2 linked regions of the Methanococcus voltae PS genome follow. Each later gene encodes a partner of the first gene's protein in a complex. Links are inferred from orthologs where the notes say so. Each region holds a gene or a part of one and is shown on either strand. Other genes may lie near its edges.

Region 1 (8,461 bases):
ATTTAAAGGCTTTATTAAAAATAATGACATAATAATAAACACTACCGTAGCAAAAGCCATGGGATAAACCGCGTCAAATGTTAATTTTGACAAATTGCCTACTACAAAGCCAAAATATTCATCTATCAATAAATTATCCGAACTGTGGATTAAATAGGACCGTATACCACTAAATAAGTAACTTGCGAGTAATGCAATTATAATTACACTGTTTGATTCCTTTACTTTAAAAGCAATACTTATAAGTATAATTGTAGATAACATACCACCCATCCAACCGGCTATTAATATATCTGCAGTTCCAAAAACCTTGAATAAGTTTGAAAGCGAAGTTGCGAATATTACAAAAGAAACCATTAGTAAAACTCCGCTAGATATACCCGTGGTATACGGGGAAGCTAACAAATTTCTAAATAATATCTGTAACATTAAACCACTACCTGCAAGAGTTATCCCTATCGCTATAGCTCCTAATATCTGGGGAAATCGGACTTCTTTTAGAAGAGTATCTTTAAACATATCTCCGGTTGATTGGTGAATTACAAAGTTTGTAACGTCATCTAAGGATATAGTTTTGGCATTACCCCCATAATACAGCCCCAATATTAAAAATACTATTGAGGATAGTAGTAAAATTATAATAATCGATAATTTGTAAAATTTATTATTTTGCATGTTTTTTAAAGAATTTAAAATTCCCATTTTTTTATTATTTTGGATTTTATCCATCATTTTCACCTAAAAATTAGGTATTGGTCTTTTATTCTTATTTTATTCTTATTTTATCCTTACTTTCTTATTATTTTTTATTAATTTTATTTTTTATTAGATTATTACTTTTTAATTTATTACACTACATTCTAAACTGTTTAGATTTAGTATACACGTATATAGCTATTGGCGCCCCCATAATTGAAAGCGGACAGAGTAACGGAAGTGTACTCGTACCGTGTGGGATAATTACACTTGGTCTAGCAATTATATCGGCAATTAACAGGAATATTGCACCCAAACTTGCAGACATTGGTATTATTTTAGAATGTTTTGATGTTCCACAAATTATTTTAGATATAATGGGCGTAAACATTCCAATAAAAGCTATTGGGCCAGTAAATGCGACAATTGTAGCCGTAAGCATACAGGATAATGAGATTAACACCCTTTTGAAAGATTTTACATTCAAACCGACACTTTTAGCGTAATTATCCCCTAAAATATTTGCGTCAAGTTTTTTTGAAAGCAATATCAATATTAAAAAGATTAATGGGATAACAATTACCGCCATTATAATCAGATAATCAACTGTTAAATTAGATACTGACCCCATTCCCCAACTGAAAAAGTGACTGAGCTTGGAATTATCGTCACCTAACATATCACCAGTATAAATGAGCATGGTGGTTATTCCGGAAGTAATTGCACCAATCATTATTCCAGAAATCAGCAACGTGGAAGTTTGACGAGAAAATTTTGCTATGGTGGATATAACCGACATAACAATTATTGAACCTACATAAGCGGATAATATCATACCCATAGAGGATTTAGGTAAATTTGACCATAGTAAAACCGATGTAAAGCCATAAAGCACTACCCCCAATGTAGCACCGTTTGAAACGCCCATTAAATAAGGGTCTGCCAAAGGATTTCTAAAATAGCTTTGCATTAAGATACCTGCTGTAGATATTCCAAAACCTGCTACAATGGCGCCTAACGTTCGTAATATACGGATTTTAAAAAGTATGGTGTCTGTAAGTTCAGTACCTGTGGTTCCGGTTAGTAGATATTGTAAAATTTGGTAAAATGGTATATTTGAAGTTCCTACGGTTAAACTAAAGATAGATAGTACAAATAATAGTCCTAAGAATGCCAACATCAAAAATATATATTTTTTATCCATAATTCACCAATTTTACCCGTATTTCTGATTAGTTTTTTAATTATTTTATTATTTATTTTATTATTTTTTACTTTAGTTATATTAAAGTAAATTTTAATAAAATTAAGATAACTTTAATTATATAGATTAGTTATATAAATGTTACGAATAGCACGTGAAATATATGCGAAATATCTGTTAAATAAGGGGATTAAAAAGACTAAAAGGGTTAAAAATTATAAAAAAGGAGAATTAAATTTATTATGTTTATTTTTTATATATTTATATATTTATTTATTAGATTTTTTATTAGTATTTTTAACTTTACAGCTTTTGCATGACTTACATAGTTTATAACCTTTTTTTACGGTTTCAATACCTGTTCCATAAGGACATAAGTACCTACGCCAGAAACGAGCTATAAATATGACGCCTAGCAATCCCAAAATTACTAAAGCTATTCTAGCATTTTGCAATATTGCAGTTACAGCGATGTCGTAAATATAAGTACCTGCAATAGCCCTGTTTTTTCCGTAAGGGTTCAATAAATAAGAACGCATACTTAAAGACGCTGCTATGATTGCAAATAAGAATATAGAATATTTTAAAACCATTATAATATTTTTTAAGGTTTTATGTTTGGATAAATTATATGTTTTTTTCGAGATTTTCATTCGTATTTTAAATAAAATATGGTTTAATGTTCCGAAAGGACATATTTTTGTACAAAAATCTGCCTTAAAAACTGCCATATATCCTAAAACACCCACTAATAACGGGGTACGCGTATATTTTAGGGGACATTCATAATGGTTACAATAATCGCAAGCGATAAATGGTACTACATATATACATCGGAATATTGCAAAAATAACAGATGATATACCTGCTAAAAAGAATAAATATCTGCCATTATTAACCGTAAAGTCCCTAATCTTTTTTAAAGTACTCTTTTTACCCTTATGCGAACTATCTTTATTTATTTTAACATCTTCGTTACTCTCAGCCAAATTTTTCAAATTACCGCCTTCCCTTCAAATTTTAAACCTATTTTAAGATATAATATTAAATATATAAAAATGTTAGACTCTTATTAAAATTATTTAATAATTCGTAAATTAAAATTAAAAAATAAATGTATCAGATAAAAGTCCCAATATTGCACTAATTACTATTATGGAAATAAGATATTTCAGAGTCTTTTTTAATCCATAACATTTATTTAAAGCTAAAATCATGGGTAAACCTGTAGCAGGTGCCGATATTAAGAAAGATAAGATTATACCTTTTGGAATCCCCTCAATTGCGAAATTATTTATTAATGGTATTAGTGCGTAAGGACATAAAAATATAACCAATCGGATTGCTGAAATTACGAAATACGTAATTAAATTGTTAGACAATAGCATAACAATAACTTCAGTTGGAATTAACGTGGCAAAAAGTCCCGATAGCATATATCCAATTAATATGGAGGGCATTATAAATTTTAACTGACTTAACAATATTGACGTAAAATTGTGTTCTTTTTGCTTCCCTTCTTTAAAATAAGGAGTATATTTATCCTTTAAAAATACAATACCAACGCATATGGATAATATTATGGATAAAATCACTTGATAGATAGCTAATTTATATCCAATTATGGAAAGAGTCATAAAAAAACCAATGGGAGTTATGGATGCTGCAGATATGATAAATGCCATGCTTGTACCCATATTTACGCCTTTGCTATTCATTGCATTGGCTACAGGCACGCCACTTGCAGAGCATAGTGGTAAAATTGCACCCATTAATGAAGATTTCAAAAGTGAAAAACTTGAATAATTCAAATTATGGACAATTTTTTTCCTTAAATCTCCTTTTAATTTTACCTTTAAGTATGCAGAAATTATAAATCCGACTAAAATATATAAAATAGAATCTTTTAGGAAATTAAATGATTTTTCAAAAGATTTTAAGATTATATAGGTTATATTATCAAAATTTAATGAAATAAGGTTCATATTTAAATATGATTCCAAATTGGAGTTTATATTAATTGTTATTATATTATTTATTATATTATTTATTATATTATTTATTATATTATTTATTATATTATTTATTATAAAATTTAGTGCAGATTCTAAAAATGTTATGCTATCCATATTATCCCGATTGTTTTTAATTTTTTAATGATTTTACGTTACTTTTTTTACATTTATTTTTATTAAGCTATTAAATTTATTAATATCCAATTTAACATTATTTATACCTATACGCAATTACATAAATACATTTGTATAATTAATCCTTATTCCGAGGAGTTTTCGTAATATTATACAATTGTATTACATCCAAACATAGTAACAGTATATAAATAAGGCTTAAAAAAAATATATAATTAGGGGTGAAATAATGGTTTTAAAATCCAATGAATACAATAAAGAGTTTTCAGAAGCAATTGTGAATGCAGGAATTGATTTTTTGGGAGAAGATAAAAGTAATTCATTTAAAAGATGTTACCAATGCGGTACATGTACGGGAGCTTGCCCAAGTGGTAGGATAACAGGATTTAGGACAAGAAAAATAATTAGGCAAGCTTTATTAGGCGACGAAGATTTGCTATCTAGTGACGACTTATGGATGTGTACGACTTGTTACGAATGTTACGAGAAATGTCCTAGGGAAGTTAAAATAACAGATTTAATCAAAGTAATTAGAAACTTAGCGTCAGAAAAAGGATATATTGCTGAACCACATAGGAAAACGTCACTTTACGTTTTCAAAACAGGTCACGCTGTGCCAGTAAATGCTGAAATGAAAAAAGCAAGACTTGACTTGGGTTTGACAGAAGTTCCACCGACAACCCATAAATATCCGGAAGCTTTACAAATGATTAAAGATATTATGAGCGATTTGAATTTCTGTAAAAAAGTAGGTATCTGCGAAGAAACAGGGGAATTAACAGAATTAGATTTAAAATATGCTAGTGAATAATTACTAATTTATGAGATAATAAATTATATCCTAAAATATACGAAAAATAAGTTATAATTTATAGTGTATTAATCAAATTAAGTATTTATATAGTTGAGGGGATTTTAATGGAGAATGCCAGAAATAAGGATATGAAAGACGAATATGTATTTTTCCTTGGTTGTATTGCACCTAATCGATATCCTGGTATCGAAAGTGCAACATACAAAGCTCTTGAAAAATTAGATTTAAAGTTAAAACCATTTGAACAAGCATCTTGTTGTCCGGCTCCGGGGGTATTTGGTTCATTTGACTTGATGACGTGGTTAACAATTGCAGCAAGAAACATTGTACTTGCTGAACAGGAAGATTTAGACATCCTAACCATCTGCAATGGGTGCTATGGCTCGCTATTTGAAGCTGACCATATTTTAAAAGACAATGAAACCGCAAGAGAAAAAGTAAACGAAGTATTAGGAAAGCACGGTTTAGAATATAAAGGTACTACAAACGTTAGACACTTGACCGAGGTACTTTACTTTGATTTGGGTACTGAATACATCGCCGATAGAGTAGAAAATCCATTAGATGCAAATGTAGCTGTTCACTACGGTTGCCACTACCTAAAACCTACTGATGTAAAACATATTGAAAGTTCAGAGGTTCCCAAATCACTTGACGGTCTTGTTGAAGCCATAGGTGCTACATCAATCTCATACCGTGATAAAAATATGTGTTGCGGTGCGGGTGGTGGCGTAAGGGCTAGAAACCCAGAAGTTGCTCTCCAAATGTCTGAAACTAAAATTAAAAATATGATTGCTGCAGGAGCAGATTGTGTAACTGAAGTATGTCCATTCTGCCACTTACAATTTGACAGGGGACAAATTGAAATCGAGGAAACATTTAAAAGACAATATAATTTGCCAGTTATACACTATTCCCAGCTTTTAGGATTGGCTATGAATATGTCACCAAAAGATGTGGCTCTTGATTTACACTTTAAATCTGCGGACCCATTGTTAAAAAAATTAGGATATATTGAAGAATAATTGATTATTATTTCTTCTTTCTTTTTTATTTATTATTGTTATTTTATTGTTATTTTATTGTTATTTTTTAATATTTGTTTGTTTATAATTTTTTCATTTATTATTTTATTTTATTATTTTATTCTTCGACAAATTCTTTTTTATTTTTCAATACATAGCTCTTTAAGAATATTGGTGGTATTGTAGAGGTTATGAGAGATAATATTACAATTGCAACGAAATAAGGATATGGGAGAATACCCATTTCTAAACCGAGTGTTGCTGCAACTAGTGCGGTTGAAAGAGAAGGTACTGTAAAAACCCCTCCACAAAAGCTTTTTTTAGTGTTGTATTTTAACATCCTTAAAGATATATAACCGGAAAACGTTTTTAATATTGCTAAAACGGAAACAGCTACTGCTATTAAGGATATATTACTTAAATCCGTTAAAACACTTATATTGGTGTTCATACCCACCGTTAAGAAGAATAATGGAATAAATAACCCATAACCTATGGCATTTAAATTTTCATTTAATAAAGTGTCGTGTTCTTCTTTGGTAAGTTCTTCTGAAACGGCTATCCCTGTGATAAATGCCCCGATAATTGGATGTATTCCGATATATTCTCCAGTTATGATTGAAATAAGTATCAATAAGAGTATAAAGTGTATTTTAGGAACGTGTAATTCCTCTAATTTTTTGAAAATGTACTTGGACATCAATGGGATTATGAGTAAAAGTCCTACAATATAAAGTAAAACCAAGCCCATAAACTGGAATATTTCTGAATTTAAGCCCCCTGCTGTTTCGTTTACCTTAACAATTATGGAAACTATTATAAGGCTTAAAAGGTCTACAATAACCGTTGCACTTAATAAAGTCGTACCGAGTTTTGATTTAATCATGTTTAACTCATCCATAAGCCCATAAACAATTCCTACGGAGTGTGAGGAAAATATGACTGCATAGATAAGAGAGCCAATGAAATCTAACCCAAAGAGTTGGGCTACAAAATAACCGCCAATTGCAGGAATTACCATTGAAAATATACTTAAAAATGTGGAGTTCTTAAATTCTGCTTTTAAAGTATCGTTATCCACCTCTAAGCCTGCTAAAAACATTAAAAATAACATGCCAAATGCACCAAATTGCATAAGCGCGTCACTCATAGGTATTAAGTTTAAACCGTAAGGCCCTATGAATATACCTGCCAACATCATTGCCGTAATACCTGGAATATTAAATCGCTTTAAAATCTGAGGGAATATGAAAATTAAGAGCATAACAATAAATAACATTATATAATTGTCCATAATATACACCGTGAAAAGTTTAAATTTAAATTACTTTGAATTACTTTGAATTACTTTGAATTAATTGAATTAATTGAATTAATTGAATTATATTTTTTGCCGTAAATTATATAAATCAATAAATTTTAAGATAAAAGAAAATTAACAATTTAGATTAGATAACTTAGATACTATGTACATTTTATAATTATATTTTTAAGAGTACTAATTATATTTATGATACAATCGTATATTTATTAGTCATACTTTATCAAATACTATCCAATATTATATAATAAAAATTATTTTAATTTTCAATAAGTTTTACGTATGAATACTATAATATAAATACTTTAATAATCAATAAACGATTAAATAGGATAAAATAATCAATTTTACATCGATTTTTTTAATAAAATATTAAGATATATAGATGGAATTAATAAATTAAATAAGGATATTAAATTATTAAATTACCAATATTATAAATTATAATATTAATAAAATGGTGATAATATGTTAATTATGGCAGGATTAGGGCTCTACGACGAAAAAGATTTGACCTTAAAAACACTTGAACATGCTAAAAAAGCCGATAAAATTTATGCTGAGTTTTATACGGCTATTTTAACAGGTACAACTTTAGAAACAATCGAAGAAACGCTTGGAAAAAAGATACACGTATTAGACCGTGAAAAAGTAGAATACGAGACTGAAAAATTAATAAATGAGTCAAAAGACAAGGATATTATGTTTTTAACTGCGGGCGACCCAATGGTTGCTACTACACACGTAGATATTGCAGTAGAAGCCAAAAAGAAAGGTATTGAAGTTGTTATTATCAATGCTCCGTCAATATATTCTGCTATTGGTATCACAGGTTTACAAATCTATAAATTTGGTAAAACTACGTCCATAGTATTTCCAGAACCTAATTATTTCCCAGAAACGCCGTACAATGTTATAAAAGATAACTTATCGTTGGGCTATCACACATTATGTCTTTTAGATATTCACGCACATGAAAATAAATTTATGACAGCTAATGAAGGTTTACAGGTGCTTTTAGATATCGAAGAAAGAAGAAAAGAGAATTTATTGAGTGAAGATACGAAAGTTTTAGTAGTGGCTAGAGCAGGTAGTTTAAAACCTAAATTAGTCTATGGAAAAATAAAAGATTTGATAAAACAAGACTTTGGGGCTCCATTACACAGTATTATAGTTCTTGGAAACCTCCACTTTATGGAAGAAGAAGCTCTAGAGATACTTGCGGAAAATATATAATTAATTTAATTAATT
Region 2 (7,198 bases), on another replicon or contig:
TTATGATGCTCTACGATATGCTCGATGAACTTGGTATTGAAAAAGAAAGAGTCATGCACGAATGGATTTCAGCTTCAGAAGGTGAAAAATTCCAAATTGCAATGAATGATATTTACGATAAAATAAAAGCTATGGGTCCTTGTACTTTAAAAGAAAATACGGGTAAAATAGACGAATAACAATGAAATATTACTAAAAAACCGATTTGATTTAAAATAAATACAATAATGAATTAATAATGAATTAATAATGAATTAATACGGAAATAATACTGAACTAATACATACGGTGGTTTCATGGTTAAAATAGCTACTACATGGCTTGGATGTTGTTCTGGTTGCCACATTAGTCTTTTAGATTTACATGAAGACTTATTAGGCATTTTAGAGCAAGTCGAACTGATTCATAGCCCTGTTTTAATGGATGTTAAAGAAATACCTGACGACATAGATGTTGCATTAATCGAAGGTGGAGTTAGAAACGAAGAAAACCTTCATATTGCAAAAGAAATGAGAAAAAAAGCGAAAGTTGTAATTGCTTTTGGTACTTGCGCAGTTTACGGCGGTATCCCAGGTATGGGTAACCTCTATTCAAACGAAGAGTTATTAGAAAAAGCGTACAAAACAACAATAACTACGAAAAATGACGAAGGTATCATTCCAAGCGAAGAAGTACCTGCATTAACTTCGAGAGTAACACCCCTCTCACAAGTTATCGATGTGGATTACATACTTCCAGGATGCCCTCCTAAACCAGAGTTAATCGCTAGTGTATTAACTGCACTTTTAGAAGGCAAAGAACCTGAATTATCAAATAAAAACATGTGCGAAGTGTGCCCTAGAGAAAAAAGTAGCGAAGGGGTTGTTGTAGGCGAGCTTAAGAGAAATTATGAAGGCGAAATCGACCCTAAAAAATGTTTACTTGAACAAGGTTACGTTTGCATGGGTGTTGCTACAAGAGCTTCTTGCGGTGCTTTGTGCCCTAGTGCGGGCGTTCCATGTACGGGTTGCTACGGTCCAACCGATAAAGTTGTAGACCAAGGTGCTAAAATGATATCTGCATTAGCTTCTGACTATAAAGTTGACGATGATAAGGAAATGAACCCTAAAGAGCTTCCGAACAAAATAATTGATAAAGTAGGTAGTTTCTACAAATTTACACTTCCTAGTGCGTTAATTCCTGTAAAAAACGATAGAAATAAAAAATAATTTAAAAACATAATATTAAGGCGTATAAACAAAATTTAAATGATAATATGGAAAATTTAATTAAAATAAATTGAATATATTAGACAATTATATTATTTGACTATAGAATGACTATAAAATAATGTTAATGTACTTTAAAATTAAAATAAATTAGAATAAATTAGAATAAATTAGAATAAAACCAATAGTTTAAAATTAAAAATTATGGATTATCGTATATGGTGATATAATGACTAAATTGTCAATAGAACCTGTTACTCGGGTTGAAGGACACGGTAAGGTTACGTTATCATTTGATGACAGCGGAAAGCTCGATAAAGTCAATTTTCACGTTGTGGAAGTTAGAGGATTTGAAAAATTCCTAGAAGGACGATATATCGAAGATGCACCAATATTTACCCCAAGAATTTGCGGAATTTGTCAAGTTTCACACCATTTAGCAAGTGCTAAAGCGGTTGACAATGTATTCGGTGTAAAAATACCTGAAACAGCAAATATGCTCAGAAATTTAATGCAACAAGCTTCAAACGTGCACAGCCACGCTTTACACTTTGGTATGCTTGCTTCTCCAGATTTAATGTTCCCAACTACAGATGACGCTTTAAAAAGAAACCTTTTAGGCGTTGCTGGGGAAAATATGGATATGATAAAGGATTCAATCGCAATGAGAAAAGTAGGTCAAACTATTGTCCAAAAAGTGGGCGGTAGGGCAATCCACCCTGTAACCGCGATAGTAGGCGGACAGTCAAAACCTTTAACTGAAGAAGAAAGAGACGAACTTTTAACATTATCTGATAATCTTGTTGAAACAGCTGAAAGAACATTGAATGTCGGAAAAGAAATGGTTGAAAACTTAAAAGAAAAAGATTTAATGAATCTTGGCTATTTTGAATCATACCACATGGGTTTAGTAAATAATGGCGCTCAGGATATTTACGAAGGAAATATTAGAGTTGTAAACTCAGAAGGTAAAATTGAATACGAATTCGACCCTGCAGAGTATGCAAACTATATTACTGAAGGAGTAAGACCTTATTCATACTTAAAATTCCCTTACTTAACTGAAAAAGGAGAAGGGGAAGGAAAAGGCGCTTATAGAGTTAACACACTTTCAAGATTGAATGTATGCGACAAAATGCCTACGCCAATCGCTCAAAAATACTATGAAGAATTTGTTAAAACCTATGGAAAACCTGCACATCAACCTATGTTATTCCACTACGCGAGATTAATCGAATTATTGTCAAGCTCAGAATTAATAAGAAAATTCTTAGAAGACGATAAAATCGTTGATACAGACGTTAGAGCTGAAGTTGACCCTAAAAATATTACTGGTGAAGGTGTTGGCTGTGTTGAAGCTCCTAGAGGTACATTAATACACCACTTTAAAACCGACGATAGAGGAATTATTAACGACACTAATTTAGTTGTAGCTACCGTTCAAAATAACCCTGCTATGGACATTGGAGTTCAAAAAGTTGCTGAAAAATACATTAAAACACCGGAAGATGCAAAACCTCACATTTTAAACCACATGGAAATGGTTATTAGAGCTTACGACCCTTGTTTATCCTGTGCAACACATACCATCGGTGAAGAACCTAAAATGTTATCCATGGACGTTTGCCAGGGCGGAAAATTAATTAAAACATTGTAATTAATCCTTGATTTGGATAAAATTATAATAAGAACCGTATAATAAGAATTGAATAATACATTTACATAATAGGGGATGTTTATGAATAATTTAAATTCAGAAAATATGTGTAATTGCTGTAATTCAGCTAATTCATGTGGCGGAACAAATGGTATCAGTTGGGACAGAGAGAAATGTGAATATTGTGGTCCTTGTGCGATAAAATGCCCAAATGATGCTATAATGGTTGTAAACCCAAAAGGTCTTGAATTACCTTCTAGAGCTAAAACTGAAAGAGCAAACGAATTTAAAATGTGCGATTTATGTGGAACTTGCGTATCTGCATGCCCAACAGAAGCTTTGCAAATGGGAAAAATTGTACACAATGAAAAAGAATACGATAGGATTGAATTTACACCGAGTCTCTGTGATAGTTGCGGTGCTTGTGTTGAAATCTGTCCACAAAACGTATTAAAATTAAATGAAGAGTATAAACTCAAAGGATTTTGTGTAATGTGTCTTAAATGTATAGACGCTTGTGACAAAACCAAAAAGAACGCTTTATCATTAAAATAATTTTTTTGATAAATGTAGGTATTAGGAAAATTAATATATTTATTAGTATATTTAATATGTAAAATTAAGATATTATATTAAAAAATACCAAATTAACTTAAGATATTACCATTCCTATCTTTAAATTAAAAATAAGTATAAAATAATTATAAAATAATTATAAAATAAGTAAAAATAAGTAAAAATAACCATTAAAATTAATTATATAGCCAAAATATCGGTGATATTATGGAAGAACCAAGAATTGGAGTTTATGTTTGCCATTGCGGTGTTAACATAGGCGGAGTTGTAGACTGCGAAAACGTAGCTAAAACTGCCGAAGGACTCGAAAACGTAGTAATTGCAAGAGACTACAAGTATATGTGTGCAGACCCTGGACAAGAAATGATTAAAAAAGATATCAAAGAATTAGGGTTAAATAGAGTTATTGTAGCAGCTTGCTCACCAAGACTTCACGAACCTACCTTTAGAAGATGTGTTGCAGAAGCTGGTTTAAACCCATTTTTATTTGAGTTCGCTAACATTAGAGAACACTGTTCATGGGTTCATATGAAAGATAAAGAAAAAGCTACCGAAAAAGCGAACGACCTTGTAAGAATGGCAGTAGCGAAATCAAGAGGCTTAGAGCCATTGGACTATCTTAATGTACCAGTGACTAAAAGAGCACTAGTTATCGGTGCAGGAGTTGCAGGTATCCAGGCAGCTCTTGATTTAGGTGACGCAGGTTTTGAAACAATTGTTGTAGAAAAAACCCCATCAGTTGGGGGTAGAATGGCGCAACTCGATAAAACATTCCCTACAAACGATTGTTCAATTTGTATCCTTGCTCCTAAGATGGTGGATGTTGCAAAACACCCTAACATCAAATTGTACTCGTACTCTGAAGTAAAAGAAGTAAAAGGTTATATCGGTAACTTCACAGTGAAAATTGAGAAAAAGCCAAGATACTTAAGCGAAGAAAAATGTACTGGTTGCGGTTCTTGTGCCGAAGTATGTCCTATTAGCGTTCCAAACGAATTTGATATGGGGCTTGGAATGAGAAAGGCAATTTACCAACCATTCCCACAAGCGGTGCCTGCAAAATATACCATTGATATGGAACACTGTATAGATTGTGGTCTTTGTTCAAGAGTTTGTGGCCCTCAAGCAATTGATTATAATCAAAAACCAGAAATCATTGAAGCTGAAGTAGGCTCAATTATTAATGCTACAGGTTACGACCCATACGACCCAACTGAAAAAGAAGAATACGGTTACGGTGTTTACCCTAACGTTGTGACAGCGATGGAATTGGAAAGAATGATTAATGCGTCCGGCCCTACAATGGGTAAGGTAATTAGACCTAGCGATGGTCAAAAACCAAAAAGAATCGCATTTATTCAATGTGTTGGTTCAAGGGATGCTAAAACAGGTCACAGATACTGTTCAAACGTTTGTTGTATGTATGCAATGAAAAACTCACAATTAATCAAAGAAAAATCACCTGAAACCGATATCGATATCTACTACATGGATATAAGGGCATTCGGTAAAGCATACGAAGAATTCTACGAAAGAAGTGCAAAACAATATGGTATTCAATTTATTAGGGGAAGACCTGCTCAAGTATTCCAAGAAGTTGGTAGCGATAATCCAATGATTAGGGCTGAAGATACACTTTTAGGTGAAATATCAGAAAAAGAGTACGATTTAGTAGTCCTCTCAGTTGGTATGGTGCCTTCAGAAAGTGCGGATGACATCCAAAAATTACTTGGCATTTCAAGAAGTGCGGACAGATTCTTCTTGGAAGCACACCCTAAATTAAGACCTGTAGATACTGCAACAGACGGTGTTTACCTAGCGGGTGCTTGTCAAGGTCCTAAAGATATTCCCGCGTCAGTTGCACAAGGTTCAGCGGCTGCTTCGAGAGCTTCAATCCCACTAGCTCAGGGAGAAGTTCAAATCGAACCTATCGTTGTAACCATCGATAGTGAAGTTTGTGGAGCTTGTGGTATTTGTGTACAACAATGCCCTTACGGTGCACCAAGATTTGTTGAAAAAGACGGTAAAATGGCTGTAGAAGTAATTTCTGCACTTTGTAAAGGTTGCGGTACTTGTGCGGCAGGTTGTCCGAGTGGAGCTCTTGAGCAATCTCACTTTAAAACAGGGCAAATTTACAGTCAAATTGAAGGAGCTTTTAAAGATTCATTCTAATTATTAATTAATTTATTATTTAATTTATTAATTTATTAATATTAAAATTAATACTCCTTCCTATTAATTTGTAAAATTTCAAAAAATAATTATTTTTATTTTTATTTTTATTATTTTTATTATTTTTATTAGTATTTTTATTTAATTAGTAACCTAATTCGATTAATCGTCTAAGGTAAATAGCAAATCTTTTCCTACACTCGGGACAGTGTTTTACATAGAGCAAATAGTGTATAACGTTTCCACGGTTTGCTTTTTTCTGCAAAATATCTTTTGGCAAGTGTTTTATATGAGGCGATACATCTTCTAAATCTGACTTATGGTTGTAACCCCTACTAATCATTTCTTTTGCTATTTCGTCATGCCGTTCCTTTATGGTGTCAACTTCAACCTGGTCATACTCTACGTGCTTTGTTATCTGCCTTTTACGTTTTAAAGAGCCTAAAAGCATATGGCTCTCCACATGAGCACTTCCAAGATGTTTTTGACACAAAGCTACCGCGGGATAGTGAGGAAATTGATTGACCATAATTACACCTTGTAATATCGTTAAAATCGTAATTATACAGTAGCTATTAATATTTAGTCTTGTATTAATATATCTACAATAATGTATATATATTATAAGATTTCTATAGTTAAATATTAATAAAAATATGATAAAAATCAATGGTGTTTAAAATGAACCCTATAACGAAAATCTCGGGTATGGATAATTTCCGAAATATGAATGCAAATGACCTGAATGATAATATAAATAATATAAATAGTTTAAATTCAGAAATTGTTGTTTTATTCCAGTGGTGGCACTAATCGCTGTGTAATTTGTTAGCGAACGCTATAGTTCGATAACGGTAATTGTAAGTTAATTGTATTTTGCAGTAGTTATCTAAAAATTTATAAATTTTGTAATGGTTATATCCATATATTTGACCATTTAAATTTATATATATTTAATTACTATTTTATGCAAATATTTGATACAATTAATATATTTAGATTTATAAATTTAACCAAAAATTAAGGCTGATTATTATGATAAATTTTAAAAGACAGGCGAATGCCATAAAAAATTGCAATAAAACGAATAAAACGAATAAAAATGCAGTAATCGCTGAAATTAAAGTTCATTCTCCAAAATATGGTGATTTACTAAAACAAAGAAATGAATTAGACATATTAAAGATATACGAAGAAGCGGGAGTCGTTGGAATTTCGTATATCACCGATAAACAATACTTCAACGGAGATTTTGACGTATTTAAGGAAATTTGTAAAAATACAGAACTTCCAGTACTTAGAAAGGATTTTATCACTAAAAAAGCTGAAATTGAAAAAACCGCAGAAGCAGAAGCCAGCACGGTTCTATTAATTCCAAGAATATTGGGCGAAGAAACAGCCGAATTTGTGGATTATGCAAATAGTTGCGGTTTAGATACTCTCGTCGAGGTACACAATGAGCAAGAAATAGAAATTGCGAAAAATACAAAAACTTCCATGATTGGTATAAACAACAGGGATATATGTAAATTAGAACTTGACGACGGAACGGTATCATTAACTGAAAAATTAGCTAATTTAATAC

The links. Proteins that work in one complex are often made in the same cells at the same time.
Region 2: the proteins of hdrC (region 1) and M2325_RS07895 are in contact, whole or in part, in a cryo-EM structure (PDB 7BKB), measured with the Methanospirillum hungatei proteins. The link is inferred for Methanococcus voltae PS from one-to-one orthologs. Residues at the interface, in WP_011448820.1 of Methanospirillum hungatei: Arg18, Arg19, Tyr20, His21, Leu22, Asp24, Ile40, Asn42, Met43, Cys44, Tyr45, Gln46, Arg65, Leu66, Arg69, Val72, Leu73, Leu75, Glu78, Arg100; in WP_011448822.1 of Methanospirillum hungatei: Lys396, Tyr441, Glu455, Tyr458, Tyr459, Gln462, His463, Lys467, Phe468, Ile469, Phe488, Asp491, Leu493, Leu494, Arg496, Pro497, Val498, Asp499, Val500, Glu501.

The regions. Positions count from the first base shown.
Region 1 is NZ_JANUCQ010000001.1:617,011-625,471, reverse strand. Bases 3,165-6,070 are described here. They hold hdrC (CoB--CoM heterodisulfide reductase subunit C), read left to right. Parts: upstream 3,165-4,279; coding sequence 4,280-4,861; downstream 4,862-6,070. Other genes in these bases: M2325_RS02875 (cation:proton antiporter), read right to left, coding at 6,008-6,070; hdrB (CoB--CoM heterodisulfide reductase subunit B), read left to right, coding at 4,969-5,889; M2325_RS02890 (permease), read right to left, coding at 3,165-4,029. Outside these bases: M2325_RS02905 (FecCD family ABC transporter permease), read right to left, coding at 1-729; M2325_RS02900 (FecCD family ABC transporter permease), read right to left, coding at 854-1,900; M2325_RS02895 (4Fe-4S binding protein), read right to left, coding at 2,170-2,898; more of M2325_RS02890, read right to left, coding at 3,004-3,164; more of M2325_RS02875, read right to left, coding at 6,071-7,183; dph5 (diphthine synthase), read left to right, coding at 7,679-8,446.
Region 2 is NZ_JANUCQ010000005.1:66,565-73,762, forward strand. Bases 3,162-6,130 are described here. They hold M2325_RS07895 (CoB--CoM heterodisulfide reductase iron-sulfur subunit A family protein), read left to right. Parts: upstream 3,162-3,648; coding sequence 3,649-5,613; downstream 5,614-6,130. Other genes in these bases: M2325_RS07900 (pyrimidine dimer DNA glycosylase/endonuclease V), read right to left, coding at 5,759-6,130. Outside these bases: M2325_RS07875 (hydrogenase iron-sulfur subunit), read left to right, coding at 1-179; M2325_RS07880 (NADH-quinone oxidoreductase subunit B family protein), read left to right, coding at 297-1,208; M2325_RS07885 (Ni/Fe hydrogenase subunit alpha), read left to right, coding at 1,438-2,865; more of M2325_RS07900, read right to left, coding at 6,131-6,142; M2325_RS07905 (hypothetical protein), read left to right, coding at 6,295-6,426; indole-3-glycerol phosphate synthase TrpC, read left to right, coding at 6,646-7,198. UniProt on the Methanocaldococcus jannaschii protein: Part of a complex that catalyzes the reversible reduction of CoM-S-S-CoB to the thiol-coenzymes H-S-CoM (coenzyme M) and H-S-CoB (coenzyme B).